DNA from 2 places in the Pseudomonas sp. AN-B15 genome. Region 1 is predicted to be linked to the other one. Evidence: riboswitches for the same ligand, from Rfam matches in the RefSeq annotation. Region 1 holds a riboswitch; the other holds the start of a gene.
What was found. A riboswitch is a leader RNA that binds a small molecule or an ion and turns the genes downstream of it on or off. The one in region 1 is predicted to bind cobalamin.
Positions count from the first base shown of each region.

Region 2: another riboswitch for cobalamin. It lies ahead of cobW (cobalamin biosynthesis protein CobW); the one in region 1 lies ahead of cobO (cob(I)yrinic acid a,c-diamide adenosyltransferase).

Region 1 covers NZ_CP049737.1:1,831,972-1,847,456, reverse strand. Annotated here, with positions in the region: gene GTQ41_RS08525 (cobyrinate a,c-diamide synthase) at 1-1,060, opposite strand, end outside; gene cobO (cob(I)yrinic acid a,c-diamide adenosyltransferase) at 1,057-1,668, opposite strand; cobalamin riboswitch at 1,749-1,980, opposite strand; gene GTQ41_RS08515 (hypothetical protein) at 2,145-2,729, shown strand; gene GTQ41_RS08510 (sorbosone dehydrogenase family protein) at 2,795-4,108, shown strand; gene GTQ41_RS08505 (C40 family peptidase) at 4,242-4,778, opposite strand; gene GTQ41_RS08500 (C40 family peptidase) at 4,998-5,615, opposite strand; gene hda (DnaA regulatory inactivator Hda) at 5,842-6,546, opposite strand; gene GTQ41_RS08490 (AI-2E family transporter) at 6,766-7,839, opposite strand; gene GTQ41_RS08485 (DUF2066 domain-containing protein) at 7,871-8,941, opposite strand; gene purM (phosphoribosylformylglycinamidine cyclo-ligase) at 9,316-10,374, shown strand; gene purN (phosphoribosylglycinamide formyltransferase) at 10,374-11,024, shown strand; gene GTQ41_RS08470 (DUF3108 domain-containing protein) at 11,033-11,746, shown strand; gene GTQ41_RS08465 (methyl-accepting chemotaxis protein) at 11,938-13,563, opposite strand; gene GTQ41_RS08460 (amidohydrolase family protein) at 13,702-14,724, opposite strand; gene GTQ41_RS08455 (OsmC family protein) at 14,878-15,294, shown strand; gene GTQ41_RS08450 (pirin family protein) at 15,356-15,485, shown strand, end outside.
Region 2 covers NZ_CP049737.1:3,275,171-3,290,655, forward strand. Annotated here, with positions in the region: gene GTQ41_RS14710 (phospholipase D-like domain-containing protein) at 1-1,036, opposite strand, end outside; gene GTQ41_RS14715 (VWA domain-containing protein) at 1,194-1,925, opposite strand; gene GTQ41_RS14720 (ATP-binding protein) at 1,853-2,851, opposite strand; gene cobN (cobaltochelatase subunit CobN) at 2,955-6,803, opposite strand; gene cobW (cobalamin biosynthesis protein CobW) at 6,807-7,877, opposite strand; cobalamin riboswitch at 7,975-8,188, opposite strand; cobalamin riboswitch at 9,158-9,380, shown strand; gene GTQ41_RS14735 (CbtB domain-containing protein) at 9,503-9,700, shown strand; gene GTQ41_RS14740 (CbtA family protein) at 9,712-10,410, shown strand; gene GTQ41_RS14745 (cobalamin biosynthesis protein) at 10,407-10,820, shown strand; gene cobM (precorrin-4 C(11)-methyltransferase) at 10,903-11,649, shown strand; gene nfuA (Fe-S biogenesis protein NfuA) at 11,837-12,421, opposite strand; gene GTQ41_RS14760 (acyltransferase) at 12,479-13,504, opposite strand; gene GTQ41_RS14765 (fatty acid cis/trans isomerase) at 13,686-15,485, opposite strand, start outside.

The sequences.
Region 1 (15,485 bases):
TTTGCATCACCGCCTCACCGCGCAGCAGCCCGACCAGTTTGGCGCGGGTGCCTTCGACATCGGTCAACGCGTCGAGCAGATAGAGCATGCCGCCGCACTCGGCAAGCAGCGGTTTGCCGGCAGCGTGGTGCGCGCGAATCGCATCCAGCATCGCGGTGTTTTGCCCCAGCGCCACATGGTGCAATTCCGGGTAGCCACCGGGCAGATACAGACTGTCGGCGTCGGGCAACTGCGTATCGCGGATCGGCGAGAAGAAACTCAACTCGGCGCCCATCGCCCGCAGCAGATCGAGGCTGGCGCCGTAGGTGAAGGCAAAGGCTTCGTCACGAGCGACGGCAATGCGCACGCCGTCGAGCAGCGGTTCGGCAGGGATCACTTCAGGCGCGGCGAACTCCACGGCCGGTGGCAGCGCTACCTCGCAACTGCTGGCCAACGCTTGGGCGGCCGCGTCGAGACGCAGGTCCAGATCATTCAATTCGCTGGCCTGCACCAGACCGAGATGGCGACTCGGCAACTCGATCCCGGTTTCCCGCGACAGCGCGCCGTACCAACGCAGACCTTCGGTGAGACTGCCTTCGAGCAATTGCGCATGACGCAAGGTGCCGACTCGGTTGGCCAGCACCCCGGCAAACGGCAGGTCCGGCTGATAGCGCGCCAACCCCAGCGCCAGGGCACCAAAGGTCTGGGCCATGGCGGTGCCATCGATCACACCAAGCACCGGCACACCAAAATGGCGCGCCAGATCAGCGCTGGACGGCGTGCCGTCGAACAGGCCCATCACGCCTTCAATCAGGATCAGATCGGCTTCGGCGGCGGCTTCCCACAACAGGCGGCGGCTTTCCTGCTCGCCAACCATCCACATGTCCAGTTGATACACCGGCGCACCGCTGGCGCGCTCGAGAATCATCGGGTCGAGGAAGTCCGGGCCGCACTTGAACACGCGCACCTTGCGCCCCTGGTTGCGATGCAAGCGAGCGAGCGCGGCGGTGACAGTGGTCTTGCCCTGACCGGAGGCCGGCGCGGCGATCAGTACCGCCGGGCAGTGACGTGGTTGATTCAAAGTTCGACGCCTTTCTGCGCTTTGATGCCGGCCTGGAAGGCGTGCTTGAGCATGCCCATTTCGGTGACGGTATCGCCCATTTCGATCATTTCCGGCTTGGCCGCGCGACCGGTGACGATCACGTGCTGCATCGGCGGACGCGCCTGCAGGTCGCTGAGCACTCGATCCAGATCGAGGTAGCCGTGTTTCAGGGCGATGTTCAGTTCATCCAGCACCACCAGGCCGATCGACGGATCACGCAGCAGCTCGCGGGACACTGCCCACGCAGCTTCAGCGGCGGCGATGTCACGCTGGCGATCCTGGGTTTCCCAGGTGAAACCCTCGCCCATCACGTGAAAACGCACTTGCTCGGGGAAGCGGCGGAAGAACAACTCTTCACCAGTGCTATTGCGGCCCTTGATGAATTGCACCACGCCACACTGCATGCCGTGGCCCATGGCACGGGCAAGCATGCCGAACGCCGAGCTGCTTTTGCCTTTGCCATTGCCGGTCAACACCAGCACCAGGCCGCACTCGTCAGGGGAATTGGCGATGCGTTCGTCGATCACGGCTTTTTTGCGCTGCATACGCGCCAGATGGCGTTCGTCGCGCTCGGGGGAATCGGTCATGGGGGAGCTCTCCGTTGAGGCTGGATAACGGCGGGCAGGCACAAGAACAGACGGCAAAAAGCCTGGCATCGCCCACCGTGATGCCGCTGGATGGATCAGGCCGGTCTCCGGGCTCATGAGCGGCGAATCGCCCGACTGCGCGCCTTCCCGCGTCGGTCGACACAGTGGCTCAATGCGCAGTTTTCACTCATTTACCGTTGCGGGGGCAGCGCCGGGATCGTGATCGTGCTTCACCTGAAGACAACCCTCACCGGCTTCCCTGTTTCACTCTGTCGACACGCGTCACAGAGCACCTGAAACAAGCCGCGAAGGTTAGAGGGTTGGGGGTGGAGCGTCAATTAAAGAGGGGGCCGTCGGGCGAATAACTGCCGCCGATCAATTATCTGACGCCAATCTTGTGCCACACTGAGACAAGTGATATCAAAGAGCCATGCTTTTGATTGAAAAAGCACACCACAACAATAAGGATGATGACGATGCAAGGCATGATCATCAGCAACCCGCGCCTGGAATTCCTGCGCCCGGTGCTTGAACGCTGGTTTGACTGTATTGACCGTTACAACGCGGTACGCGGTGACAACGACACGCCCTATTGGCATGACGAGAAAGCCAATCTCGGCTTGCTTTCCGCTGCGGCCTGGATGGCCGAACTGGTGACCCTCTGCGATACCACCACCCGCAAACAGAACGAGGACGGCGAGCGCAATGCCCGCGCCGACCTGTTCATCGCCGGGGCCGAAGACCGCGCCTACCTCCAGGCGACCCAGCGCTGGCCACGGGTCAACAACCTCAATCTGACCCAGGCCCTGCTGGACATCACCAGCGATGCCAAACGCATCAGCTTCGCCAGCGACCTCAAGCTCGGCTGCCTGTTCGTCGCCCCGCAGAAGGCCCAGCACAGCGCCAGCCCCGAAGAGTTGCAGGACATGGTCGACGACCTGCAAAAGGAGCATTGCTGCGCCGTGGCCTGGTATTTCCCCTACGCCTACCGCAAGTTGCGCAGCGAAGCGGGCAATTATCACCCGGGCATCGCCGTGCTGTTCAAAGAGGCCCGCGGATAGCGGTTGAACCATCGGGTGCGCAGGGTTCTCTATGATTAAGCATGCATTCATAGGGAAGATCAGCAATGCGCAAAACCCGACTCGCTCTCGTCATCGCTCTCGCCGGAGGGCTCGCCGCCTGCGGTGAATCCTCCAGCCTGCAAGTTTCCGACGGCACTGGACCGTCACCGAAACTGCCTGAACCGAACAAAACCCTGATCCCGACGGTGAACATCGCCCCAGCGGTCGGCTGGCCTGCAGGTGGCAAACCGACCGCCGCAGCCGGTACGCAAGTGGCTGCATTTGCCGAAGGCCTCGATCACCCACGCTGGCTCTACGTGCTGCCCAACGGTGACGTATTGGTGGCGGAAACCAACGCGCCACCGAAACCGGATGACAGCAGCGGTATTCGCGGCTGGGTGATGAAGAAAGTCATGGGCAAAGCCGGTGCCGGCGTGCCAAGCCCGAACCGCATCACCCTGCTGCGCGACGCCGATCACGACGGCGTGGCCGAGACCCGCACGGTGTTTCTGCAGAACCTCAACTCGCCGTTCGGCATGACCCTGGTCGGCAACGATTTGTACGTCGCTGACACTGATCGCCTGCTGCGCTTCCACTACGAACCCGGTGCGACGGAGATCAACACACAGCCGATCAAGGTTACCGACCTGCCGGGCGGTACGCTGAACCATCACTGGACCAAGAACGTCATCGCCAGCAAGGACGGTAGCAAGCTCTATGTCACCGTCGGCTCGAACAGCAATGTCGGCGAGAATGGTCTGGATAAAGAGGAAGGTCGCGCCGCGATCTGGGAAGTGGATCGCGCCACGGGCAATCACCGGATCTTCGCCTCGGGCATTCGTAACCCCAACGGCCTGGCGTGGGAGCCCACCACAGGCGCGCTGTGGACAGCGGTCAACGAACGTGACGAAATCGGCAGCGACTTGGTGCCGGACTACATCACCTCGGTCAAGGACGGTGGCTTCTATGGCTGGCCTTTCAGCTATTACGGTCAGCACGTGGATGTGCGGGTGAAGCCGCAGAATCTGGATCTGGTGGCCAAGGCCATCGCTCCGGATTATGCCGTCGGCCCGCACACCGCCTCGTTGGGCCTGACCTTCGCCGAGGGCAACAACTTGCCCGCGCAGTTCAAGGAAGGCGCGTTTATCGGCCAGCACGGCTCATGGAACCGCAAACCGCACAGTGGCTATAAGGTGATTTTTGTACCATTCACCGCCGGCAAGCCGAACGGAGCACCGGTGGATGTGCTGACCGGCTTCCTCGACAAGGACGAGAACGCATTGGGCCGCCCGGTTGGCGTAGTGATTGACCAGCAAGGTGGTTTGCTGGTGGCCGATGATGTGGGGAACAAGGTGTGGCGGGTGTCGTCCGCCAAGTAACTTGGGCTCGCCACAAAACAACTGTGGGAGCGAGCCTGCTCGCGAATGCGGAGTGTCAGCATCCATTGAGTTGACTGATACACCGCTTTCGCGAGCAGGCTCGCTCCCACATTAGGATTGCTGCGATTTTTTACTAGGGGTTATGCGCCAGATGCTCCGGCTGCAACACCCGCTTGGCACTCAGATACGCCTTCTGCCAATACGCCTTCGACAGGCTGTCCAGCTTCACTGTGCCGCCGGTGGCTGGCGCATGCACGAAGCGACCTTCCCCCACGTAGATCCCCGCATGGCTGACCTGAGAGCCGCCGTTGGTGGCGAAGAAGATCAGGTCGCCGGTCTGCAACCCTTCCTTACCCACATTCGGCGCCTGCATCACGATCATCTCGCGGGTGGAGCGCGGCAGGGAGATGCCGGCGGCATCGCGGTAGACGAAACCGATCAGACCGCTGCAATCAAACCCGGAGTCTGGCGTGTTGCCGCCCCAGCGATAGGGCGTGCCAACCAAGCCCAGCGCGCGAAACAGCACATCCTCAGCAGCGGGCGAAAAAGCTTGGGAGGGCCCGAACACCACCGGAGCGCGTACCACGGGCGCAGGCGGCGGGGTGCGGCTGGCGCAGGCGCTGAGCAGCGCTGCAAAGAAAATCAATGTGAGGCGGGCCGACATCGTCATAAGCAGAACATCCTGATCTGGCTGCGGCTTTCTCTGCCGAATGGACAGAAACAAAACCGCCTGCGGAGCACGCAGGCGGTTTGCCATCAATATAGATACAGGATTCTAGCGGCTACACGGCAAACTTCAAGTAAGACTTTAACTTCACCTTGTAAAGTCTAGGTCTACTCCCTTGCCGGGATCCGTTTTTGTCGCCACGGACGTGGCGACAACGGGGAATTACTTGCGAGCGGTGACCACGGTCGGTGCCATCGCGAGGGCGCGCTTGGCTTCGATGAAGGTCTTGCTCCAGTAGCTGTCACCCAGGCTGTCGATGCGGACACCGCCGCTGCGACGGCTGCTGGAGTGAATGAACTGGTTGTCACCCAGGTAGATCCCGGCGTGGCTTACACGACCGCGACGACCATTGGTGGCGAAGAACAGCAGATCGCCCGGCTCAAGATTACCGCGCGAGACCAGAGGCGCATCCACGTTGATCATTTCGCGGGTGGAGCGCGGCAGATTCATGCCGGCTTCTTCGCGGAACAGATAACCGATGAAACCGCTGCAGTCAAAACCGGCTTCAGAGGTACCGCCGAAACGGTAACGGGTACCGATCAGGGACATGCCGCGTTCGAGGATGCTGTCGGCCAGAACCGGAAGCTCGTAGGGCTTCTTGCCGTTGAAATCGGCGAGTTCTTTTTCGGTGGCCAGCTCTTCCTGGTAAATAACGGAAGACTGGGCAGTGGCAGAATTTTTAACCTGTTGAGGCTGCTCTTGAACTGGAGAATGAGCAGCGCAACCGAACAACAGGGTGACGAGTGCGAGAGGCACGAGGGGTGCGAAGCGATTTAGCATGGGCACGACCGTGGCTGAAGTTGTAAAGAAGCCGAGACTATGCCCGCTATCGGCCTCATTTGCAAATTCAATCGATCTTTTTGTGACTTCCCGGTTTCTCGTTTACATCTAAGCGCTTAAGCCCATTTGACTCGATACGCAGTCTGCACCCCGTGCGGAAAAGCGGATTTTCTGGCGCCTGAAATACGTCGAAACCGCCTGAAACCTGCGGATTTCAAGGGCTGCACTACCAGCCGAGGGTTTCCTTCAGGAACGGAATGGTCAGCTTGCGTTGCGCCTGCAACGAAGCCTGATCCAGCTGTTCGAGCAGGTCGAACAATGCACTCATGCTGCGGGTGCCACGGGTCAGAATAAAGTGTCCGACTTCATCGGTCAGGTGCAGGCCGCGTCGCGAAGCACGCAATTGCAGGGCACGCAATTTGTCTTCATCGGAAAGCGGGCGCATCTGGAAAATCAGCGCCAGCGTCAGACGCGATTTGAGGTCTGCCAGTTTCACCGGCAGCTCGCGAGGCGAGGTTGAAGCGGCAATCAGCAAGCGTCGACCGCTGTCGCGCAGACGATTGAACAGATGAAACATAGCCTCTTCCCAGTCCGGCTTGCCGGCAATCACCTGCAAGTCATCGAGACAGACCAGTTCATATTGTTCAAGGTTGTCGAGAATTTCGATGCCGCGATCCATCAATTCGGCCAGCGGCAGGTACACCGCCGGCTCACCCATCTGCTCAAAACGCAGGCAAGCCGCCTGCAACAGATGCGTACGCCCTACCCCATGCTTGCCCCACAGGTAGATCAGGCTTTCGGTCCAGCCGGCGTCGGCTTCGCATAGGCGCTCGACATAGCCGAGTGCAGCGGCATTGGCGCCTGGGTAGTAGTTGATGAAGGTGGCGTCGTCACGCAGACGCACACCTAGGGGCAGCTGAATCGGTTTCATGCTGACTGAACAGTTCTCAAGGAACCGTTAGTGGCCTCTGTGTAAAGTTTGCGAAGTTTATACCCGTGAAGCTGAGCGCACAATGCGACAGACCTCAAGCAAAATCAAAGGTTTGCGTTAACACGCTGGTTTTATGACAGTTTCTCTGACGCGGCGCCGAACGAACTCACCGCAAAACACGGGCCAACCCGGCGCAATGCCGGGCCACCCGTGATCGGATCACAGCTCGGGCTCATCGGTCCCGCTGTAAATATCCGAGTCCTTGTACAAATCGTGCACGTGACGCACCAGCACCATGATCACCGCCGCCACCGGTAGTGCCAGCAGCACACCGGTAAAGCCGAACAGCTCGCCGCCGGCCAGAATCGCGAAAATCACCGCCACCGGATGCAGACCGATCCGGTCACCCACCAGCAAAGGCGTCAGCACCATGCCTTCGAGCGCCTGTCCGACCATGAACACCGCCACAATCCCGATCATCGGATACAGATCACCACCGAACTGGAACAAGCCGGCAATCAGCGCCGCGCCAATCCCGATCACGAAGCCCATGTACGGCACGATGGCCGCCAGACCGGCGATCAGGCCGATCAACAGCCCCAGTTCCAGCCCAACGATCATCAGACCTGCTGCGTAGATTACGCCCAGCGCCAGCATCACCAGCAACTGCCCGCGCACGAACGCGCCGAGCACCTCGTGGCACTCCCCCGCAAGCGAGACGATGGTTTCTTCACGATCACGCGGCAACAGGCTGCGGATCTTGGCCATCATCACGTCCCAGTCGCGCAGCAGATAAAAACTCACCACCGGGATCAACACCAGATTCGCCAGCCAGCCGATCAGCGCCAGGCTCGAGGCCGTGGCCTGACTCAGCACCACACCGACGATGTCGGTGGTCTGCCCCATGTGCTCGCTGATCGCGGCCTTGACCTTGTCGAACTTCCAGAAGCCATCCGACAGCCCCAGTTTCGACTGCGCCCACGGCAACGCCGTGTGTTGCAGCCAATCAAGCATCTGCGGCGCCAGTTCGTACAAGCGCAGCAACTGCTTGGCGAGCATCGGTACCAACACCAGCAACAACGTGGTGACAATCAGGGTGAACAAGGCAAACACCGCGATCACGCCCCAGGTTCGCGACAGACCCAGCCGTTCCAGACGATCCACCAGCGGATCGAACAGGTACGCCAGCAGCAACGCCACCAGAAACGGCGTGAGGATCGGGTGCAGCAACCAGACAAACGCGCAAAGCAGGACTACCCCACCGAGCCAGAACCAACGCCGCGTATCGGCCATGTATCACTCCTGCTTCTATATAAGGAAAGACTTACCAGCGAAACCGCAACGAAGGCGCTATCGGTGCAGGCGCTGGAGCCGCAACAGGCGCCGCACCTGCGACGGCTGGCTGCGGCACTGGCACTGGCACTGGCACTGGCGTCGGAGCTTCGGCCGGCAACTCCTGCAACTTCGCCAGCGACAATTGCGCGCGCAACTGATCGGCACTGCCGTTGACCCGATACACGATGCGATCACCATCGACACTTTGCAGACGCACACCGAACGGTTCGAGTAACCGCAGCAGCGAGGCGTAATGCTCAAGATTCATACCCTGCACTTCCAGAGTCTGTTGACCCGAAGCGCCAGGCCTGGCGACAAAGCGCGGCGCCAGACGCTCCGCTACCGCCAGCATCACCGCATCGGCCACGGCAGCCTGATCGGCGCCCTGCACACTGCCGGCCTCTTTCTGATCGCCCAGCCACAGATGCCACTTGGCCTGCCACTGCCCGCCCTCTTCGTGCGCATGCACCGCCAGCAAGGCATCTGCGCCGTAACGCTCCGAAGCCCCGCGCAATGGCGCGGGATCGGTGCCATCCAGCACCGGCGCGGTGGCCACCAGTTGCTCACTCAGATCCGCCAGCGGCAAACGCAAGGGCAAACCACGATGCTGAGCCGCCGCACGCAGTGGTGCCGCCGCTGCCTGACCGTCGCCGACCAGGCTCGAACCTTCAGTCGAATCGTTCAGCCACCAACTCAGGATCGACGGCCGGCTCGCGCCCCACAGCGACAATCCCGCACGACGCAGCGCCTGCTCAGTGGTGGCCGGGTCGAAATCGACTTTCAGCACTTCCGGTGGCCCGGCATCAAAACCGAACTGGCTGATGATCTGCTGCGGGTCTTTGCGAATCGTTGCCAACCCTGGATTTTGCACCGCCTTCGGGTCGCCGGTCAGGCGCAATACCAGCGTATCCAGCGCCGCCTGCGTGGCGCGATCGCGCTCTTCCGGCGCCTGGCTGCTGACCGGCTGACGCACTTGATAGAGACCTTTGAGGTTTTCGGCATGACTCGCCAGGCTGACCACGGACAAACAACCCACAACCAACAATTTACAAAAACGCATGGAAAATTCCCGTCGACAGGAGCGGCTGGAACAGGCCGCGTGAACCGGTTAAGCAAGGCTGTGACAATCTGCCATCGCAAAACATTCACACGGCGGCGGTAAGTTTTTGCACAGGGATAACGATAGACGGTTAATCGGTACACCTTATACAGGCAGCCACCCGGCACAATTGCAAAAAATTTCCGCTGATTATGCCCCTGCCCGTCGGCGCGAGGATGGCCGCTGCCCCTCAAGCCTGATAAAATCGCGCGCCTTCGCAGACCGGCAACAGCCGGGCACCCCGAAATTCGCGTGAGGCCATCGCCCTCTCGATTTCGATGTTCCCGCTGAACTCGGTCGTTACCCCTGAATCCCCTCCCCTAAAGGCCTGGATCATGAGCAAGCAACCCTCCCTGAGCTACAAGGACGCCGGTGTAGACATCGACGCCGGTGAAGCATTGGTCGAACGCATCAAGAGCGTCGCCAAGCGCACTGCGCGCCCGGAAGTCATGGGCGGCCTGGGCGGTTTCGGCGCCCTCTGCGAAATCCCGGCCGGCTACAAGCAGCCTGTGCTGGTTTCCGGCACCGATGGCGTTGGCACCAAGCTGCGCCTGGCGCTGAACCTGAACAAGCACGACAGCATCGGCCAGGACCTGGTCGCCATGTGCGTCAACGATCTGGTGGTGTGCGGCGCTGAACCGCTGTTCTTTCTCGACTACTACGCCACCGGCAAGCTGAACGTAGACGTGGCCGCCACCGTCGTCACCGGTATCGGTGCAGGCTGCGAACTGGCTGGTTGCTCTCTGGTTGGCGGCGAAACCGCTGAAATGCCTGGCATGTATGAAGGCGAAGACTACGACCTGGCCGGCTTCTGCGTCGGCGTCGTGGAAAAAGCCGACATCATCGACGGCTCGAAAGTCGCCACCGGCGACGCGCTGATCGCCCTGCCATCGTCCGGCCCGCACTCCAACGGCTACTCGCTGATCCGCAAGATCATCGAAGTGTCCGGCGCCGACATCGAAACCGTTCAGCTCGACGGCAAGCCGCTGACCGACCTGCTGATGGCCCCGACCCGCATCTACGTGAAGCCGCTGCTCAAGCTGATCAAGGACACCGGCGCAGTCAAGGCCATGGCCCACATCACCGGTGGCGGCCTGCTGGACAACATCCCGCGTGTTCTGCCAAAAGGCGCTCAGGCCGTGGTTGACGTGGCCAGCTGGACTCGCCCGGCGGTCTTCGACTGGCTGCAGGAGAAAGGCAACGTTGACGAGACCGAGATGCACCGCGTATTGAACTGCGGCGTTGGCATGGTCATCTGCGTGGCTCAGGAACACGTTGAAGTCGCCCTCAACACCTTGCGTGACGCTGGTGAGCAGCCTTGGGTCATCGGCCAGATCGCTGCCGCTGCCGAAGGCGCTGCTCAAGTCGAGCTGAAAAACCTCAAGGCTCACTGATGTCCCAGACCTGTGATGTCGTGGTGCTGTTGTCCGGCACCGGCAGTAACTTGCAGGCTCTGATCGACAGCACGCGGACCGGCGACAGCCCGGTCCGCATCGCCGCGGTGATTTCCAACTGCGCCGACGCCTACGGCCTGCAACGCGCCAGTGACGCGGGTATCGCCACCCGCTCGCTGGATCACAAGGCCTTCGAAGGTCGCGAGGCCTTCGATGCGGCCCTGATCGAACTGATCGACGAATTCAACCCGAAACTCGTGGTGCTGGCCGGCTTCATGCGCATTCTCAGCGCTGATTTCGTGCGTCACTACCAGGGTCGCCTGCTCAATATCCACCCGTCGCTGCTGCCCAAATACAAAGGGTTACACACTCATCAGCGGGCGCTCGAGGCCGGCGACGCGGAACACGGCTGCTCCGTGCACTTCGTCACCGAGGAACTCGATGGTGGACCACTGGTCGTACAGGCAGTAATACCGGTAGAGTTGCACGACACGCCGCAGACACTTGCGCAGCGAGTGCATGTCCAGGAACACCTGATCTACCCGATGGCTGTACGCTGGTTTGCCGAAGGCCGACTGGCACTCGGTGAGCAAGGTGCTTTACTGGATGGCCAGTTACTCGCGGCCAGCGGCCACTTGATTCGACACTAGGAGATTTTATGCGTCGCGCCCTGCTCTTCGCTTGTGCTCTGCTCGCCCTGCCCTTCGCGCAGGCGGCAGACCTTCAACCGTTCTCCGCGAGCTACACCGCCGACTGGAAACAGTTGCCCATGAGTGGCACCGCTGAACGCAGCCTGACCAAGGAAGCCAACGGCGTCTGGAAACTCAGCTTCAAGGCGTCGATGATGATCGCCAGCCTGACTGAAGAAAGCACCCTGACCCTGGACAAGGACACCCTGCTGCCGCAGTCCTACCACTTCGAACGTGGCGGTCTGGGCAAGGCGAAAAAGGCTGACCTGGACTTCGACTGGAACAGCAAGATGGTCACCGGCACCGACCGTGGCGACGCGGTGAAAATCCCGCTGAACCGTGGCATGGTCGACAAGTCGACCTATCAACTGGCGCTGCAACACGACGTCGCCTCCGGCAAGAAGACCATGAGCTACCAGGTGGTCGATGACGGTGAAGTCGATACCTATGACTTCCGTGTACTGGGTGCCGAGAAAGTCGACACCAAGGCCGGCAAGATCGATGCGATCAAGGTCGAGCGCGTGCGCGATCCGACACAAAGCAAGCGCACCACCGTGCTGTGGTTCGCCAAGGATTGGGATTACCTGCTGGTCCGCCTGCAACAGGTTGAAACCGACGGCAAGGAGTACAACATCATGCTCCAGGACGGCACGGTCAACGGCAAAACCGTTAAGGGCAGCTGATCCGCCGCTACAACAAAAAGCCCCGCAGATGCGGGGCTTTTTTGTGCCTGCAGTTTTCGCGACGACACATATCCCCTGTGGGAGCGAGCCTGCTCGCGAAGGCGTCAGTTCAGCCGACATGTTTGTGGCGGATACACCGCTTTCGCGAGCAGGCTCTCCCACAGGGTTCAGCTCGATCATCAAGGGTCAGATCAGACCGAAAATCTGGCCACCATATTGTTCAAATCCACCGCCAGCCGCGACAACTCCTGGCTCGCCGCACTGGTCTGATTAGCCCCGGCAGAAGTCTGCGTCGCCAGATCGCGAATATTCATCAGATTGCGGTCCACCTCACGCGCCACTGCCGCCTGCTCCTCCGAGGCACTGGCAATCACCAGGTTGCGCTCGTTGATCAAGGTGAACGCCGAGGCGATTTCCTCCAGTGCCTCACCCGCCGCCTTCGCCAGTTCCAGCGTTGAATTGGCGCGAAGGCTGCTCTGCTGCATCGAATTGACCGCCGAATCGGTACCCTGCTGGATACCGCCGATCATCTGCTCGATTTCCTGGGTCGATTGTTGGGTGCGGTGCGCCAACGCGCGCACTTCATCGGCCACCACCGCGAAGCCGCGACCGGCATCGCCGGCCCGCGCTGCCTCGATCGCAGCGTTTAGCGCGAGCAGGTTGGTCTGCTCGGCAATCGAGCGGATCACATCCAGCACCTTGCTGATGCCGTGAACCTTCTGCGCCAGATCCTCCACCTGCGTGGCATTCGACGTGACGTCATCTGCCAGGGATTCGATTGACGTCACGGTCTGCCGCACCTGCTCGCGACCACGCTGGGCGATGCGATCAGACTCGCGTGACGCCTCGGACGTCGCCACCGCATTGCTCGCCACTTCCTCAACGGCAGCCGTCATCTGATTGACCGCCGTGGCGGCCTGTTCAATCTCCAGGCTCTGCTGGTGCAGCCCACGTGTGGCGTCTTCGGTGACGCAACTCAGCTCCTCCGAAGCCGAAGCCAACTGACTGGACGACTCGGAAATCTGCCGGATGGTGTCGCGCAGGTTGTGCTGCATGCTTTTCAGCGCCTGCAGCAGCCGCGCCGGTTCGTCCTTGCCGGAGATATTGATATCGCCCGTCAGATCGCCACCGGCCACCACTTCCGCCACGCCCAGCGACTGCGTCAGAGGCAGCACGATGCTGCGGGTCAGCAACAGCGCCAGACCGATGGTGATCAGTGCAGTGATGCCGATCATCACCCCGACCCACACCCGAGAATTGATGAAGACCAGGCGCGCCGCTTCGGTGGCAAGGTTGGCGTTGTGCTTGTTCAGCTCGACCAACTCTTTCAGAGTGACCGCCATGTCGTCGGCCAACGGGCTCATCTCACCGTTGAGAATCGCCGCCGCCTCCTCCACCCGATTCTGCGCGGACAACTGCATGACTTGCGCCTGAAACTCCAGATACTGGTGCTCGGCGACTTTGAAGCGGTCGAACAACTTGCGCTCTTCGGGCAGCACGATCAACACGTCATAGCGTTGCTGGGCTTCGCTCAACACGCCGCGCAGGTCATTGAGCTTGGCGACATTCTGCGCCAGCGCCTGCGGATCCCGATTGAGCAACAGACGCATGGTCAGCGCACGCAGGCGCAGCATGTCCTGACTCATCTCGCCAACCGCCATCACACTCGGCAGCCAGTTGTTGTCGACCTCATCCGACTGGGCGCGCATGTTCGCCATTTGCAGCAAGGCGAACGCCCCCAAGGCAAACACCATCAAGGCCAACACACCAAAACCCAGGCCGGCACGCGGCGCGATATTGAGACTACGGATGCTCATTACTCTGGTTCCTTCCAAAAGCGCTGCATCAACCCTGCAGCTGGTTGCTCTAGAAGGTATCGGCCCGGCGCAAATTTGCGTAAGACCAAAAGGTGATATCAAAAGGCCTTGATACTTCGAACCCTCGGCATTAACGATTCAGCGCGGTTGACCGGACTTTGCTGCTGTTCGCGGCAATATCGCCAGGAAGTTATCCCGGGCGACTTTACGCGCCACGTCTTCGGGCAAGGCATCAAGGAACGGCGTGAAACTGCGCATTTCCTCACCGAGCTTGTTGAATCGGCCTACAACATCCGAACCCAGCATGAAGCGCTCAGGGTATTTCTCCACCAATGCCAGCCATTGCGCACGCGGCTTGCCCTGCTCATCCAGCAGATACGGCGTGAGCATGCTCCACGACAGATCGATGAACAGATTCGGGTAAGCCTCCAACATCCGGCTGACGGTGGGCAGAAGGAATTCCAGCTGCGTCTGGTGCCGATGGATCTCCGCACTGGTGCCGGCGTGCGCCCAGATGAACCGGGTGTGCGGGTGATTTCGCAGCGGTTCTTCGACTTCCTTCAGGTACAGCGGATTTTTCTCACGCTTGGAGGTGATGTTGGAATGCAGCATCACCGGCAGATCGTTTTCGGCAGCCAGGTGATATATCCGCTTCATCGCTTCGTTATTGGCCCGAGGGGTATCGCCAGCGGTCAGTGCCGTCAGGTCATCATGGCGGGTGAACACTTCGCCGATACCCTGCCACAGCCCCGGATACAGATCGAGCAGGCGCTGGATGTGTGCGGCGGAGTTCTTGTCGTTAGGGTTGAAGCCCGAGAGGAATGGGTGAAAGTGCAGACGCTGCTCCGGCGTCAGTTTCTGCACGGCATCGGCAACGATCATGTCGGTGGCGCTGTACCAGTAGGCGTCGGCGTCATCACCGGCGTAATAGCGCGGACGTTTGGGTTCGTCTTCATGCCATTTCTTCGCCACGGGAATGCCGGAAATCATCACGTGGTCGATGGAATTGTCCTGCATGGCCGTGAGCAATTTCGCCATGCCGGCGGTTTCCTGGAAAAAATCCACGTAGTGCAGGTGCGCATCGCTGTAAGTGTAATCACGGGCGCTGGCGCTACCGGCAGATGCCAGCAGGCAGGCAAGACTCAAACGAAACAAGGACACAAGTAATCTCCGACAGGTAGGCATAGCCTAGACCCTGAGCCGGACACAAGGGTTCATCCTGCAGGAAAGTGGAACGCGCCTCCTTAGGAATGCTCTATAACTGCAAGGTCTTTTTTGATCGCACGACTTTTTCCTACTGCCAGTGAGGTTGCCATGACTGTTACCGTCAATACCGTCTCCGCCGAAGGTTTTCGTCACACCGTACAGATCGATGACCACGAATTGTTTGCCGACGTGCCGAAGTCTGCCGGCGGCGAAGGCTCGGCCCCCGAGCCACACGACTACTTCGATGCCGCGCTCGGTGCCTGCAAGGCCCTGACCCTGAAAATGTACGCGAAGAAGAAAGACATCCCGCTGACCGGCGTGGGTGTCGAGGTCAAGCGCGACAACAGCGAAGAGCAGAAAGGCAAATACGCCCTGCATGTGACGCTTACCCTCAAGGGCGTCCTCACCGATGCCCAGCGTGAAGAACTGCTGCGCGTCGCCGATCGCTGCCCGATTCACAAACTGATGACCACCAGCGACGTCAGCATTGAAACCCACGCTCCACAAGGCTTCGACAGCCAGTAATCACCCTCTTGCCAGCGGCGGGTTATGCTTCTGGCATCACCCGCTCAGCCTGGAATGCACCATGGACACGCAACCACTGATCATCCGCCCGCGCGCCGAAGACGTCGAAGGCCAGCCGATCCTGCGCCCGCTGCCGTCAGCCAAATGCCGCAGCGTCGGGCCATTTGTATTTTTCGACCACATGCTCGAGA
Region 2 (15,485 bases), 1.4 Mb from region 1:
CGAACAGCGGCTGCGTCGGATCCATCGGGTTGTGCTCGGTGATCCAGTTGCGCGTCGCAGCGACGTCGGCGGGGTTGGCCCAGACCTCTTCGAACGTTTGCAAATAGCGCGTGGCAATGGTCACGTCATCAAGCGTATGCACCACATTGGCCTGGCGATACACGCCATTGGCGGTGAAATTGGTGCTGCCGCACAGCACCGCCTGCGGTTGACGCTGACCGACGCCATCGACCCGGCTGAGGACGATGAATTTGTCGTGGAAAATGTTGTGAGTGACCCGGCCACGCTTGTTCGCCGCTGGTAATTGGGCAAGGTTCGCTTCATTCAGGGTCGTATCGGGATCATCAGGCTGGGCGTGGTACAGCACGCGCACTTGCACCCCTCGCGCGAATGCCGCGTTCACGGCATCAATGATCGCCTGCAACTGATACTCGTAGATCGCAATGTCCAACGCCCACTGCGCGTCCACAGCCTGCTCGATGAAGCTCAGCAATCGCTCCAGCAGTCCGTTCTCCAGCCACAGGCGCGCCGCGTCGGGCCAGGCTTCGATGGGCAGATTCTTGTTGGCGCTGATCTGTGCGTCGAGGTCGGGAAATTTGCGCTGAAACGCCTGACTGGCAGCCACGGCGCGATTGAAGATCACGCTCTGATTGGCCGGGTGGCCGTCGTCACTGGTGATGCTCAGCGCGAGCGATTCGCCCAGTAGCGGCGCGTCCGCCGTGCCGTAGGCCAGGTGCACGCGATAGTGCAGGGTCGTGCCCGGGTTGACGGCGTAATCGGCCCAGCGGAATTTCTGCAGCGGTGCCTTATCGCTGGGCGTGGCGTGATATTGCGGGAACGTGTGAACCTTGCCGGGAAACGTCAGGCTGTTGAACAGGAACAACCACGGTTTGTCGCCCTGCTGCTTTTCGATGGCAAACCCGAGCAAGCCATTACGGCGGGGTTCGGCCAGATCCATGGCGAGCAGCACGCCGTTGGTGCCGGCGTAGGCTTTGACGCGAAAATCGTCCTGAGGATTGGCGACCAGTACCCGCATGATTCACTCCTTGTGATTGGGCTGGGTGGAGCATAGAGCAGCGCTGCAGTTTTTTGGTGATCCCGCATGATTCGAGGCGATGCCTTCGCGAGCAGGCTCGCTCCCACAGAGCAAGCGGTGTTCACCAACCTTGCTCGCGAAGAGGCCCGCTCAGACTTCACACATCATCGATATGCCGATATTCCGCATTCAGCACCGCCGCCAATTCCCGCGCCCGCGCCAGACGGATCGGCCCCCGCTCGATGTCGATCAGCAACCCCGGACACCCCAGCGGCAGCAGCGGCGGCAAGGTTTTCAAACGTCCGTCCGTGACCAGCAACAAGCGCTGCTGCTCGGCCGGAAAGCGCTTTTGTCGCTGCATCAGCCATTGCTGCGCCTGCGTCAACGCCGCCACCAATGGCGTGCCGCCGCCCGCGCCCAGTGTCTCCAGCCAGGTGCGCAAGCCACTTGAAGCCTTCAATCCTTGCACCTGCCATTGCGGCGCGCTGCCACTGGCGGTCAGCAAGGCCAGTCGCGCCCTTTGTCGATACGCATCATCAAACAATTGCGCGAGCAACCCCTTGGCATCGCTCAGCGCCTGATGCCGTCGCGTCGAAGCCGACGCATCGACGATCACCAGCCATAACTCATGGGGAGCACGCGTACGCAGCTGGAACTGCAAGTCCTCACGGGTTTGCGGCCGACCGTTTAGCAGCGTCCCTGGCCAGTTCACCAGACCGCTGCGCGCAGCGTGGCGCTTGCCCTGGCGTCCGTAGTCGAGTCGTCCGGCGCGGGGACTGGCATTCGCCCCCGCGTCGGATCGGGGACGAATGCCGGTTACTTTTTTGGCCAGCTCGGCACTTCGCGGCGTGCGCCAGTCGCCAGCGCCGGAGCAGGCATGTCGCCCCACTGCCCCTGCCCATCGCTTGGTTCGGCCTGGGTGCTGGTCTGGTTCTGCGCAGATGGTTGAGGGCTGGGCGAAGTGGACCCACGACGGCGATGGCGCAGGGCAAATTCCGCCACCGCATCGATGTCTTGCTCGGCAATGGCTTCGGCACCGCGCCATGCCGCGTGGGCTCGGGCCGCACGCAGCCAGACCAGATCGGCCCGCAAGCCATCGACGCCGGCGGCAAAGCAGCGCTCGGTGATGCTTGCCAAAGCCTCGTCATCCAGCGCAATGCGCGCCAAGGCGATGCGCGCCTGTTCGCAGCGTTCGCGCAGCGCTTGCTGCTCGGCTTCCCACTGCGCACAGAACGCCTGCGGGTCGCTGTCGAAATCCAGTCGGCGACGGATGATCTGCCCGCGTTCGGTCGGCGCGGTGTGGCCGCTGAGGGCGACGTTCAGGCCAAAACGGTCCAGCAGCTGCGGGCGCAATTCGCCCTCTTCCGGGTTCATTGTGCCGATCAACACAAACCGTGCCGAATGCCGATGAGAGAGGCCATCACGCTCGACCAGATTGGTGCCGCTGGCCGCCACATCCAGCAGCAGATCCACAAGATGATCGGGCAACAGATTCACTTCATCGACGTACAGCACACCGCCGTCGACCTTGGCCAGCACGCCGGGAGAAAACTGCGCACGACCTTCACTCAGCGCGGCATCCAGATCGAGGGTGCCGACCAGACGTTCTTCGGTGGCGCCCAGTGGCAAGGTGACGAACTGACCGCTGGCCAGCAGATCGGCGAGGCCACGGGCCAGAGTCGATTTAGCCATTCCGCGTGGGCCTTCGATCAGCACGCCACCGATTTTCGGGTCGATGGCGGTGAGGTACAGCGCGAGTTTCAAGTCATCAGCGCCGACCACGGCGGAGAGCGGGAAATGCGGGATGTCGGTCATCTTCAATACTCGGTCATGGTCGGTGATCTTTCGAAAATCGCTGGGAGCCACGTTGATCCCTGGGGGAGCGAGCCTGCTCGCGCCCACAGGGGATTGCGGTGCATCAGGTGTCTTCTTCTATATCCAGCAGCAGGTTTTCCAGTGCTTCTTTATACAAGCCGGGTTCCTGCCACATCCCGCGTTGCTGCGCTTCCAGCATGCGTTCGGTCATGTCGCGCAGGGCATGCGGATTGTGTTCACGAACAAAATCCCGGGTCGTCGGGTCGAGCAAATAGGCGTCGGCCAGCAACGCATATTGATGATCGTCGATCAGTTGCGTGGTGGCGTCGAAGGCGAACAGGTTATCGACTGTCGCCGCCAGTTCAAACGCGCCTTTATAGCCGTGACGTTTGACCCCGTCGATCCACTTCGGATTGGCCGCCCGCGAGCGGATCACCCGATTGAGTTCTTCTTTCAGGGTGCGGATTCTCGGCAGATCCGGCTGGCTGTGATCGCCGTGATAACTCGCCGCCGCTTCCCCGCGCAGGGTTTCCACCGCCGCGAGCATGCCGCCCTGAAACTGGTAATAGTCGTTGGAATCGAGCAAGTCGTGCTCGCGATTGTCCTGATTCTGCAACACCGCCTGCACCTGGCTCAGGCGCTGGACGAACTGTTCGCGGGCGGCGGTGCCCTCATCCGCCCCGCCATAGGCGTAGGCGCCCCAGTTAAGGTAGACCTCGGCCAGATCCTCGCGACTCTGCCACAGGCGACCGTCGATGGCGCCCTGCACGCCTGCGCCATAGGCACCGGGTTTGGCGCCGAAGATCCGCCAGCCGGCCTGACGCCGCGCCGCGTCGGCATCCAGCCCCGATTGCAACAGCGCCTCGCGCTCGGCACGCACCTTCGCCGCCAGCGGGTTGAGGTCATCCGGTTCGTCCAGCGCTGCCACCGCTTGCACGGCGGCGTCGAACAGACGAATCAAATTGGCAAAAGCATCGCGGAAAAAACCCGAGACCCGCAGCGTGACGTCGACCCGTGGCCGGTCGAGCAGGCTCAGCGGCAGAATCTCGAAATCATCGACGCGCTGACTGCCGGTGGCCCACACCGGGCGCACGCCCATCAGCGCCATGGCCTGGGCGATGTCATCACCGCCGGTGCGCATGGTCGCAGTGCCCCACACCGACAGGCCGAGCTGACGCAGGTGATCGCCGTGATCCTGCAAATGCCGCTCGAGAATCAACGTCGCGGACTGGAAGCCGATGCGCCACGCGGTGGTGGTCGGCAGGTTGCGCACGTCCACCGAGTAGAAGTTGCGCCCGGTGGGCAGCACGTCGAGACGGCCACGGCTGGGCGCGCCACTTGGGCCGGCGGGGACGAAGCGGCCGTTGAGGGCGTCGAGGAGACCGCGCATTTCGGCGGGGCCGCAGGCGTCGAGGCGTGGGGCGATGACTTCGCGCAGGTTTTCAATGATCGCCCTCACTTCAGCCCAACACGCCCCTTGTGGGAGCGAGCTTGCTCGCGAAAGCGTCGTGTCAGTCGACATTGATGTACCTGACCCACCGCTTTCGCGAGCAAGCTCGCTCCCACAGGGGATTTGTAGTGCTTGGGCGATCAGGTGGGCGGCGAACAGTTCGAGGCGTTCGCGGGTATCGCCGGCGCTGCGCCAGACTTCGTCGCTGACGCTTTGCAGCTCCGCTGGGCGCGGGCCGTTCCATGGATCGGCAAGGGCGCAATCCAGCGGATCAAAGCTCAATTCAAACGCCTTGGCCAACGCCCGCAGCAGACTCGACTGTGCGCCTTTGCCGTCGCCACGCGGAATGCGCAACAAGGCCAGCAAGGTATCGATACGCAAACGTCCGGTCGGCGATTCGCCAAAGATGTGCAGGCCATCGCGAATCTGCGATTCCTTCAGATCACACAGGTAGGTGTCCAGCCGCGGCAGCCAGATCGCGGCGTCGGCATCACTGTCCAGGCCCGCGTCGAGTTGCAGTTCGCGGTCGATCTGCGTCTCGCGCACCAGTTGCAGAATGTCGCGTTGCAGCTCTCGCGCACGACGCGGATCGAGCAGTTGCGCCTCGTAATATTCGTCGGCCAACAGTTCCAGATTGCGCAACGGGCCGTAGGTTTCGGCGCGGGTCAGCGGCGGCATCAGGTGGTCGATGATCACCGCTTGCGTGCGCCGTTTGGCCTGGGCGCCCTCGCCCGGGTCGTTGACGATAAACGGATAGATGTTCGGCAGCGGCCCGAGCAGCGCGTCCGGCCAGCAATTCTGCGAAAGCCCCACGCCCTTGCCCGGCAGCCATTCGAGGTTGCCGTGCTTGCCGACGTGAATCACCGCGTGCGCACCGTAGGTGTTGCGCAGCCAGAAATAGAACGCCAGATAGCCGTGCGGCGGCACCAGATCCGGGTCGTGATACACCGCACTCGGATCGACCTGATAACCGCGCGCCGGCTGAATGCCGACGAAGGTCAGGCCGAAGCGCAGACCGGCGATCATCATTCGCCCGTCGCGGCACATCGGGTCGTTTTGCGGCGTGCCCCAGCGTTCCAGCACTGCCGCGCGATTGGCCTCGGGCAGCGCATTGAACATCGCCAGGTAGGCGTCCATCGCCAGACTTTGCTGACACGGGCGCAGGTCGATGCTGTCGAGGTCGTTGCTGACCCCGCCGAGTAATTGCTGGATCAACGCGGTGCCGCTGTCCGGCAACTCAGCGGTCAACGGAAAGCCTTCGGCCTGCAACGCGCGCAGGATATTCAACGCCGCCGCTGGCGTGTCGAGGCCGACGCCATTGCCGATGCGACCGTCGCGGGTCGGGTAGTTGGCGAGAATCAGTGCGATGCGTTTTTCAGCGTTCTGCAGCCGCGCCAGATCGCTCCAGCGCCGGGCCAGTTCAGCGACGAAATCCATGCGCTCGGGTTGCGCCCGGTAGCAGACCACGTCGGACTGACTGCGCTCGCTGCGCCAGGCCAGATCCTTGAAGCTGATCGGCCGGCTGATGATGCGCCCGTCGAGTTCCGGCAAGGCAATGTGCATCGCCAGATCTCGTGGTCCCAGACCCTGCTCGCTGTCGCGCCAGCCCGGCTCGTTGTCCTGGGCACAGATCGCCTGAATCACCGGAATATTGCGCCGGAACGGCCGCAGGTGCGGCGCTTCCGGGCTGGATTGCGCGAAGCCGGTGGTGTTGAGGATCACCGCAGCTTCGACCTCATCCAGCCAGTCCTCGACCACTGACAGACAGCCGGGTTCTTTCAGGCTGGCGACGGCGATCGGCAACGGATTGAGCCCCGTCGCCTGCAAGCGCTGGCAGAACACATCGATGAACGCGGTGTTCGCCGCTTGCAAATGCGAGCGATAAAACAACACCGCCGTCACGGGTTGACCGGGCAGCCAATCGGCTTGCCAGTCGCTCAGTGCGGCGGTGTTTTTCTGTGGGTGGTAAATCGCCGTACGCGGCAGCGCTTGCGGCTCGCCCCAGGCGTAATCCCGCGCCAGCCAGCGGCTGGCCAGACAATGGAAGAAGCCCAGCGCATTGCCCATCCCGCCCTGACGCAAAAACTGCCAGAGACGGTCGCGATCTTCGGCGGGTACGGTGCTCAGGTCACTGAGTTCCGGGTCCGGACGGTCATCCCCCGGTACCAGAATCACCTGCACGCCGCGCTCGGACAATTCCACCAGACGCTCGACGCCATAACGCCAGTAGGCGATGCCGCCATGCAGCGAAATCAGGATGACCTTGGCGTGCCGCAGCACCTCATCGACATACAGATCGACCGAAGCGTGATTCTGCACCTGCATCGGATTGGCCAGGCGCAGGCTCGGGTAATCCTCGGGCAGTTGCTGCGCCGCTTCGGCGAGCAGCGCCAGGCTGGAGTCGCCGCTGCACAGGATCACCAGCTCGGCGGGGGTTTGTCCAAGGTCGGCAATGTTGTCATCCGACACGAAACCGCCGGGCTGGGTCCTGAGCAGGTGCATGGCTTAAACGCTGAGCGCGGCGCGCAGTTGCGCTTCGAGTTGCGCAGCGTCGAGTTCCTGACCGATCAACACCAGACGAGTGACGCGCGCTTCGTCAGCGCCCCACTGGCGGTCGAAGTGCTTGTCGAAACGCGTGCCCACGCCTTGAATCAACAGGCGCATCGGCTTGTTCGGAATCGCCGCGAAGCCCTTCACACGCAGGATGCCGTGCTGCACAACCAGTTGCGTCAGCGCGTCGAGCAGCAGGCTTTCGTCGGCTTGCGGCAGTTCGATGGAGATCGAATCGAAGGCGTCGTGATCGTGGTCATCGTGGTCGTCATCACCGTCGTGGTGGTGATCGTGATGGCTGTGACGGCTGTCGATGTGTTCTTCGGATCCGGCACCGAGACCAATCAACACGTCCAGCGGCAGGCGACCGTTGCTGGCTTCGATGATTTTTACTGCTGGCGGCAGTTCTTCAGCGACTTCAGCGCGCACGCGAGCGAGGTCTTCCTGGCTGGTCTGGTCGGCCTTGTTGAGGATCACCAGATCGGCGCTGGCCAGTTGGTCGGCGAACAGTTCGTGCAGCGGCGACTCGTGATCCAGGTTCGGATCGAGTTTGCGCTGGGCATCAACCTGATCCGGGAACGCAGCAAAGGTCCCGGCGGCCACGGCCGGGCTGTCGACCACGGTGATCACCGCGTCCACGGTGCAGGCGCTGCGGATTTCCGGCCACTGGAAAGCCTGAACCAAGGGTTTTGGCAGGGCCAGACCGGACGTCTCGATCAGAATGTGATCGAGATCACCGCGACGGGCGACCAGTTCGCGCATCACCGGGAAGAACTCTTCCTGCACCGTGCAGCACAGGCAGCCGTTGGCCAGTTCGTAGACACGGCCGGTGGCTTCTTCTTCGGTGCAGCCGATGGTGCATTGCTTGAGGATCTCACCGTCGATACCCAGCTCGCCGAACTCGTTGACGATCACCGCGATACGGCGGCCCTGAGCGTTGTCGAGCATATGGCGCAGCAAGGTGGTTTTGCCCGAGCCGAGGAAACCGGTGACGATGGTGACGGGGAGTTTGGCCAGTGTTTTCATCGGATGCCCTTTGGCAAGGTGGCGGGCATGCGGGACGAGATCCGCTGCGGGCGTGCGCGCGGAAGAATTCGCCACCGGATCACCCCGCCCGGTTGTAGTGAGAAATCTGTCACGAGGCAGGTCTCCTGGCTGACGGTGTTCAGGCCATGGGCCTGGCATTCGCTGCGCCTTCCCGCGGGCTCAGTGGATTGAGCTGGCAGTGGCGTGGCAACGAACTTCACCGTTCACAGTTGCGGGGGCAGCCGCGGCTTCGACCGCGTTCCCTTCTTAGCTTCGGCGTGGGCCGAAGAACCTCGAAGGTGCAAGGCTACGCATGGGTTGAGGATGGGTCAATGTTTGGATTGGGGGCATATCCGTTGCTGCGGGGGTTGCTGATTACGGTTTCGCCGTTGCGGCGGGTCACTTTTGCCAGACCTCGGGTTACGGGGTCTGGTTTTTTTTGGATTGGGGGCATATCCGTTTCTGCGGGTGTCGCCGCTGGCGGTTTCGCTCTTACAGCGAGTCACCTTTTCCAAACGCCGAAAAGGTAACCCAAAAGGCTTTGCCCCGGCGTACGGCACTTCGCTGAGGCTCAGTGTTCCCTCGCTACGGTGTCCATCCGGGGGCATCGCCTACGGTTTGCTTCGCTGCACCTCCTCTCGATGCATGCGGCTTCGCCGCACGGCGCTGCGCGCCTACCCCCTGATGGACACCTACGCTCGGCCTGCCGAAGGGGCTGAAGGTCAAAAGCCACATCAAAAGCCAGAGCCAGAGCCAAAGCCAAAGCCAAAGCCAAAGCCAAAGCCAAAGCCAAAGCAGATCAAAAGATCGCAGCCTTCGGCAGCTCCTACATGGGATTGGGTGTTTTCAGTTGGTGATTGGTCGGCTGTCAGGCCGCCATCGCTGGCAAGCCAGCTCCCACAAAAGTCACAGCAGACCGCACCCGCTTTTCACCACTCAACACGATGAGCGTTAGCTCGAGTACCGCTCTTGATCTGAGGGCCCGTCGGCAGGCTGAGTGGAGGGATTTATCCGGGGGTGGGAGCGCAGCGACCGTTTGGCGCAGCCAAACACAGCGAGAGGAGGTGCAGCGAAGCAAACCGTAGGCGCTGCCCCCCGGATGAATCCCGCAGCGAAGGAACCCGAGCCTAAGCGAGGGCCGAACGTCAGGGCATAGACCTTTTGGTTACTTTTGGGGCGTTTGCCAAAAGTGACCCGCCGTAAGGGCGGAACCCTAAGTGGCCGTTACCGCAGCAACGGATCCACCCACAAAATTGACTAGTTTCCCCAACCCATGCTCTCCTACACAACTTGTTACGGGTGCCCTTCACAGGGTGAAACGGGAAACCGGTGAATCATGTGCTTTACTCAAAGCCATGTCAGTCCGGTGCTGCCCCCGCAACGGTAAGCGAGCGAAGCGTCGAATCCACTGTGCCATTGCGGCATGGGAAGGTGATGCTTGCAGGTCGGCCTGACGCCAACCCCTCGTGAGCCCGGAGACCGGCCCGCAACACACAGCGCGCATTTCGCGTCGCTGAACATAACAAACCCGCGGTGGGCGGGCGCTGTTCGAACCTCTGCGTGCGCGACTCGCAGGGGTTTTCATGCGCTCTATATCACCCGCTGACACTCCAGAGGGAAGCGCCATGTCGATCATCAGCAGCACCGGCAGCAACACCGACAACATCTCCAGCACCGCCACTTTGAGCCAACGCCTGACCGCCGCCATTTTCGCGTCGATCCTGGGCGCCAGCCTCGTTTACTTCGCCGGTTTCTCGCACATCGAAGCGGTGCACAACGCCGCTCACGATACCCGCCACAGCGCCGCGTTCCCGTGCCACTGAGACCAGCCGACATGATCAAGCGTATCGCGCAAACTGCAGGCTTCACCGGCCTGCTGGCCGCCCTGTTGCTGACGTTGCTGCAAAGCTTCTGGGTCTCGCCACTGATTCTGCAGGCTGAAACTTTCGAAAAATCCGAACCGGTGGCCGTTCACGAACACGCCGCCGGTACGACCGCACACACTCACGACGCTGAAGCCTGGGAGCCGGAAGACGGCTGGCAGCGTGTGGTCTCGACCACCGGCGGCAATCTGGTGGTGGCGGTCGGTTTCGCGCTGATGCTCGCCGGCCTGTACACCCTGCGTGCACCGACCAAAACTTCGCAGGGCCTGCTCTGGGGCCTGGCCGGTTACGCGACCTTCGTCCTCGCGCCGACCCTCGGCCTGCCGCCTGAACTGCCGGGCACCGCTGCCGCCGATCTGGCGTCGCGGCAAACGTGGTGGATCGGCACCGCCGCTTCCACCGCAGTCGGCCTGGCCCTCATCGTGTTCAGCCGTCACTGGCTGATGAAGCTGCTGGGCGTGGCGATCCTCGCCGTGCCGCATGTGATCGGCGCGCCGCAACCGGAAGTGCATTCGATGCTCGCTCCGGAAGCCTTGGAAGCCCAGTTCAAAATCGCTTCGCAGCTGACCAACGTGGCGTTCTGGCTGGCCTTGGGCCTGATCAGCGCCTGGTTGTTCCGCCGCAAAAGCGCTGGTCAATACCACGCATGACCGATGACCGCGCAGCGCCGACCCTGGTGGTCGGCCTGGGCTGCCAGCGCGGCTGCCCGGCCAGCACGCTGCGCGCGTTACTCGATCAGGCGTTGCAGGCGCATCGTATAGAACTCGAGGCGGTCAAGGCCCTGGCCAGCATCGACCTGAAACGCGATGAACCCGGTCTGCAGGAACTGGCCAGCCAACTGGCGCTGCCGCTGTTGTATTTCAGCAGCGAAGAATTGGCCATTTACCAGCAGCGACTGAGCCATCACTCGCAGATTGCCTATGAGCGCACCGGTTGCTACGGTGTGGCGGAAAGTGCCGCCCTGGCCCTGGCCGAGCAGTTGATTCAGGCACCGGCAAAGCTGCTGATTTCCCGGCAGAAATACGCTCAGGCGACACTGGCATTGGCCGGCGCTGCGTAAATTCCCGATAATCCCCCCTGTTTGATCATGAGCAATCTTCATCTGAAGCGTTGCCCTGCCCCGTTTTTCACAGGATGTCTTCATGACCGTCTACTTCATCGGCGCCGGCCCCGGCGACCCGGAATTGATCACCGTCAAAGGCCAGCGACTGATTCGCAGTTGCCCGGTAATCATTTACGCAGGCTCGCTGGTGCCGGCCGCCGTGCTCGCGGGACATCAGGCGGAAACGGTGGTCAACAGCGCCGAATTGCATCTGGAGCAGATCATTGAACTGATCACAACCGCCCACGGCAAGGGCCAGGACGTGGCGCGGGTGCACTCGGGTGATCCGAGCCTGTACGGTGCGATTGGCGAGCAGATTCGTTATCTGCGCGAGTTGAATATTCCGTTCGAAATCATCCCCGGCGTCACCGCCACTGCCGCCTGTGCAGCCTTGCTTGGCGCCGAGCTGACGCTGCCGGATGTGTCACAGAGCGTGATTCTGACCCGCTATGCGGACAAAACCGCGATGCCCGCCGGCGAGGAACTCGGCGATCTGGCACAACATGGCGCGACCATGGCGATTCACCTGGGGGTCAATCATCTGCAGAAAATCATCACTGAACTGCTGCCGCATTACGGCGCGGATTGCCCGATTGCAGTGATTCACCGGGCGACGTGGCCGGATCAGGACTGGGTGGTGGGGACGCTGGAGGACATTGCGGCGAAGGTTGCGGCCAAGGGGTTTCGGCGTACGGCGTTGATTCTGGTGGGTCGGGTGCTGGGCAGTGAGGTGTTCAGCGAGTCATCGCTGTATCGCGCGGGGCATGCACATCTCTACAGACCCTGAGTCAGATGAGTTTTGTGGCTGGATAAAAAACCTGTGGTGAGGGGATTTATCCCCGATGAACTGCGCAGCAGTTCCATTTCTTGGGCTGCTTCGCACCCCATCGGGGATAAATCCCCTCGCTACAAAAGGACATAAAAAAACGGCGCTCACGGGGCGCCGTTTTTCATGTTCGCAGTGAACACCTTACTCAGTAGTAGGCGTTTTCTTTCTGCGTGTGGTCGGTCACGTCGCGCACACCTTTGAGCTCTGGAATACGCTCAAGCAAGGTGCGCTCGATGCCTTCCTTCAGGGTCACGTCGGCCTGGCCGCAGCCCTGGCAGCCGCCGCCGAACTGCAGCACGGCAATGCCGTCCTCGACCACATCGATCAGGCTGACCTGACCGCCGTGGCTGGCCAGCCCCGGGTTGATTTCGGTTTGCAGGTAATAGTTGATGCGCTCGTTGACCGGGCTGTCGGCGTTGACCATCGGGACTTTGGCGTTTGGCGCCTTGATGGTCAGCTGGCCGCCCATGCGGTCGGTGGCGTAGTCGACGACGGCATCGTCGAGAAACGCTTCGCTGAACGAGTCGATATAGGCGGTGAAGCTTTTCAGCCCCAGCGCGGTATCTTCAGGTTTTTCTTCGCCCGGCTTGCAGTAGGCAATGCAGGTTTCGGCGTACTGGGTGCCAGGCTGGGTGATGAAGACGCGGATGCCGATACCCGGGGTGTTCTGCTTGGAGAGCAGATCGGCCAGGTAATCGTGGGCGGCGTCGGTAATGGTAATAGCGGTCATGGAAACTCCTCGCAGGCTTGGGCGCAGTTTACGCCAATCATTGCGCCGGACAAAGTCCTAGTATTTTTGTCGGGAAAGATTCTCGACCGGTACGCGCAGCGGTTCACCATCGATCCGTGCTTTAAGCCACCGATAGCTGCGTTTTTCTACCCATTCGTAGCTCAACCATGACCCCACAGCGATAGCCACCGCGCAGACGATGAACATCAGATACGGGTTGATTCCGTAGCGTCGCGCGATAAAACCGCCAACCGACAGCACCAATACGTGCATCAGATACACCGAATAGGAACAGTCACCGAGCCATTTCATCACGCGGTTGTGCTCGACATAGCGCTCCAGTGCCATGCACGCCATCACCAGCACCGCGCTCGGCACGCCCCAGTTCAACAGCCTTGGCGCCGGCGCCAGGTGATAGATCGCCGACAACGCGGCGCCCATCGCCAACAGCGGCAGCCATAAACCTGCACCGATCCAGCCCCGGCGATAGAGCACGCCAATGCCGATCCCCAGCAAAAATTCGTAGACGATGTCCGAACGGTAAAACTCGTTGATCCAGCCAAACGCCTGACAAACCGAAAACAGCAACGCGCCAACCACCAGCAAGCGCACCTGCCAGCGGAACACCAGCGCACAGGCGAACAACACATAGAAAAGCATTTCGTAATTGAGCGTCCAGCCGACATTCAGCGTCGGATAGATCCCATAACCGCCGGGATTTTGCGCAGGAATGAATAGCAGCGACAGCAGGACATGCGCCCAGTCCACCGTCTGATCCGGTAACAGCGGCCGGGCGAACACCACCAGCAAGGCCATCAGCAGCGTGTACAGCCAGTACGCCGGCACTATGCGCGACAGTCGATACAGCAGAAACCGCGCCGGAGGCAGCGTTTTGCTTTCGGTAGACAAGAAGATCACCAGCCCGCTGATGACGAAGAAGACATCGACGCCGACTGCGCCTTTATCAATGAAGAACTGCCCGACCGGGCCGCGCGCCTTGAAGTCGAAGAAAATCTGCATGAAGTGATGGCAGACCACGGTCCACGCGGCAAGCGCGCGCAGGGCCTGCACTGAAATCAACATGATCGGCTCCCGTGCACAATTCCTGAATCACCTCCGCCCCCCTGTAGGAGCTGCGGCACGCTGCGATCTTTTGATCTTTGTTGTTAAAGAATCAAAAGATCGCAGCCTCGTTGCACTCGGCAGCTCCTACAGGGGCTTTGCGGTGTTGCTTGGAGTTGGGACAGCAGGTCGATCTCAACGATCAAAGATTCTCGTAGCGGTTCATGTCCAGCACGCCCTCTTCCTCCGGTTCGGTTTCGTGGATGTACTGGCTCAGGTCGTGAAAATAGAACCAGAATTGCGGATGACTGCGACGGATCCCCCAACGTTCGACGATTTTCTCGAAGCGATCGGCATCCTTGGCGCTTTCCATGGCATCGACAAACTCCGGGACTTGCGCGGCCGGAATGTTGAACATGAAATTCGGGTAACTGCTGAGCACGCCTGGATAAATGGTCAAGGTGTCGAGTCCCGGCTGATAGCGCAGGGATTCGCCCAACAGAAACGCCACGTTGCTGTGCGCACGGTTGCGCAGCAAGCTGTAGACCTCGCGTTTGCCGCTGCGGGTTTCGATGCGCAGCAAGGTGGCTTCCGGCAATTGGTCGATGACCTTGAGACCGGCGGCCGGTCGTGACGTCAGGCGGCTCAGCGCCTGTTCGGCGTTCTGCAACGCCGGATCAATGTTCGGCCGCGAGCAGTAGGCGCCATCACAGCGGTTGATCGGATCCGGCCGCGCATTGAGGTCGCCGTAGCGTGCCAGCAGTTGCATGGCGAAGTCGTATTTCGGGTCCTTCGGATCGAGCTTCAGCCCGGTCGGTTTGTCGTCGTCAATGGCTTCGTAGTCGAGCCACATCTTGAACTGGCCGCTGCTCTGATACCAATCGTCGAGATAGTCCTCACGGGAATCGGCCGGCATCAGACGCAGGAAGTTCTGTTCGGCGCCGTTGCGGATCAGGTCGAAATACAGACGGGTCTGCGCCTGATGGGAGACGTTGCCGAACACATCGAAGTTGACTGCCAACTGGTAATAAGTGCGCTCCAGCAGCGGATAGTCAAACAGCCACATCGTTTGCGGCACTTCGCCGATCAGGCCTTTGGTCACCGAAGCGCTGTCGAAGTGGCGGAAAATGCTCAGCAGCGCGTTGTCGTTGCCGGCCCACAGGGTCGACCAGCTCGGCGGCGGCTGGTCGGCGTAGCTATCGCGGCGCAGGGCTTCGTATTCGTTGCGCTTGTTGCGGTAGTTGTGCCACAGGCTCAGGACACTGCCGACGTCATCGTTCTGCCCCGGCATTGCCAGCAACGGCGTGGCTTGGCCGCGATAGTTGGGGTCGGTGATGTACAGATCGTGTTCCGGGGCCTGGAACAGCGCCCAGAAGTTATCGCGGATCACATCCGTCGCAATCTGCCCACGGCACACCGGCCCGCGAATGAAGGTGCGGACGAAGTATTCGGCGTTATCGAGCATGAACTGGTAGCGCGCCTGCGCCGGAATCGCTTCGAACGTGGCGAACGGGTTGGCCCGGCTCTGCGGCCCGTACCCCGGTAACGCGTTGACTTGCCAGTTGCCGCTGTAGAACAAGCTCTTGACCCGCGCCATCTTCGCCGCGCTCAGCGGATAAGTGATGTGGGTCTTGTGCACAATCACCCCTTGCACCGGCCACAGGCGGTAATACACCTGAGTGCCCGGGTCGTCATTCGGGCGTCGGGTGGCGATCAGGTCGATCGGCTGCCCGGTCGGCGTGCGCGACCGCACCCACTGGAAGTAGTGCCCCGGCTCGCCGTCCTTGAAATAGATATGCGCCAGGAACCAGTGTTCGAACAACCAGCGCCCGACCAGACTCTGCCGCGCACCCGGCGTGTTGAGCAGGTTTTCCCACTGCACAATTTGCAGCGCTTCTTTGGCGCTCGGGGCCAAACCTTGTTCGTCGATCGGCGCACCGGACGCCAGCCAGCGTTGCAGGGTCTGGTATTGCTGATCGGTGAGGCCGGTCACCGCCAGCGG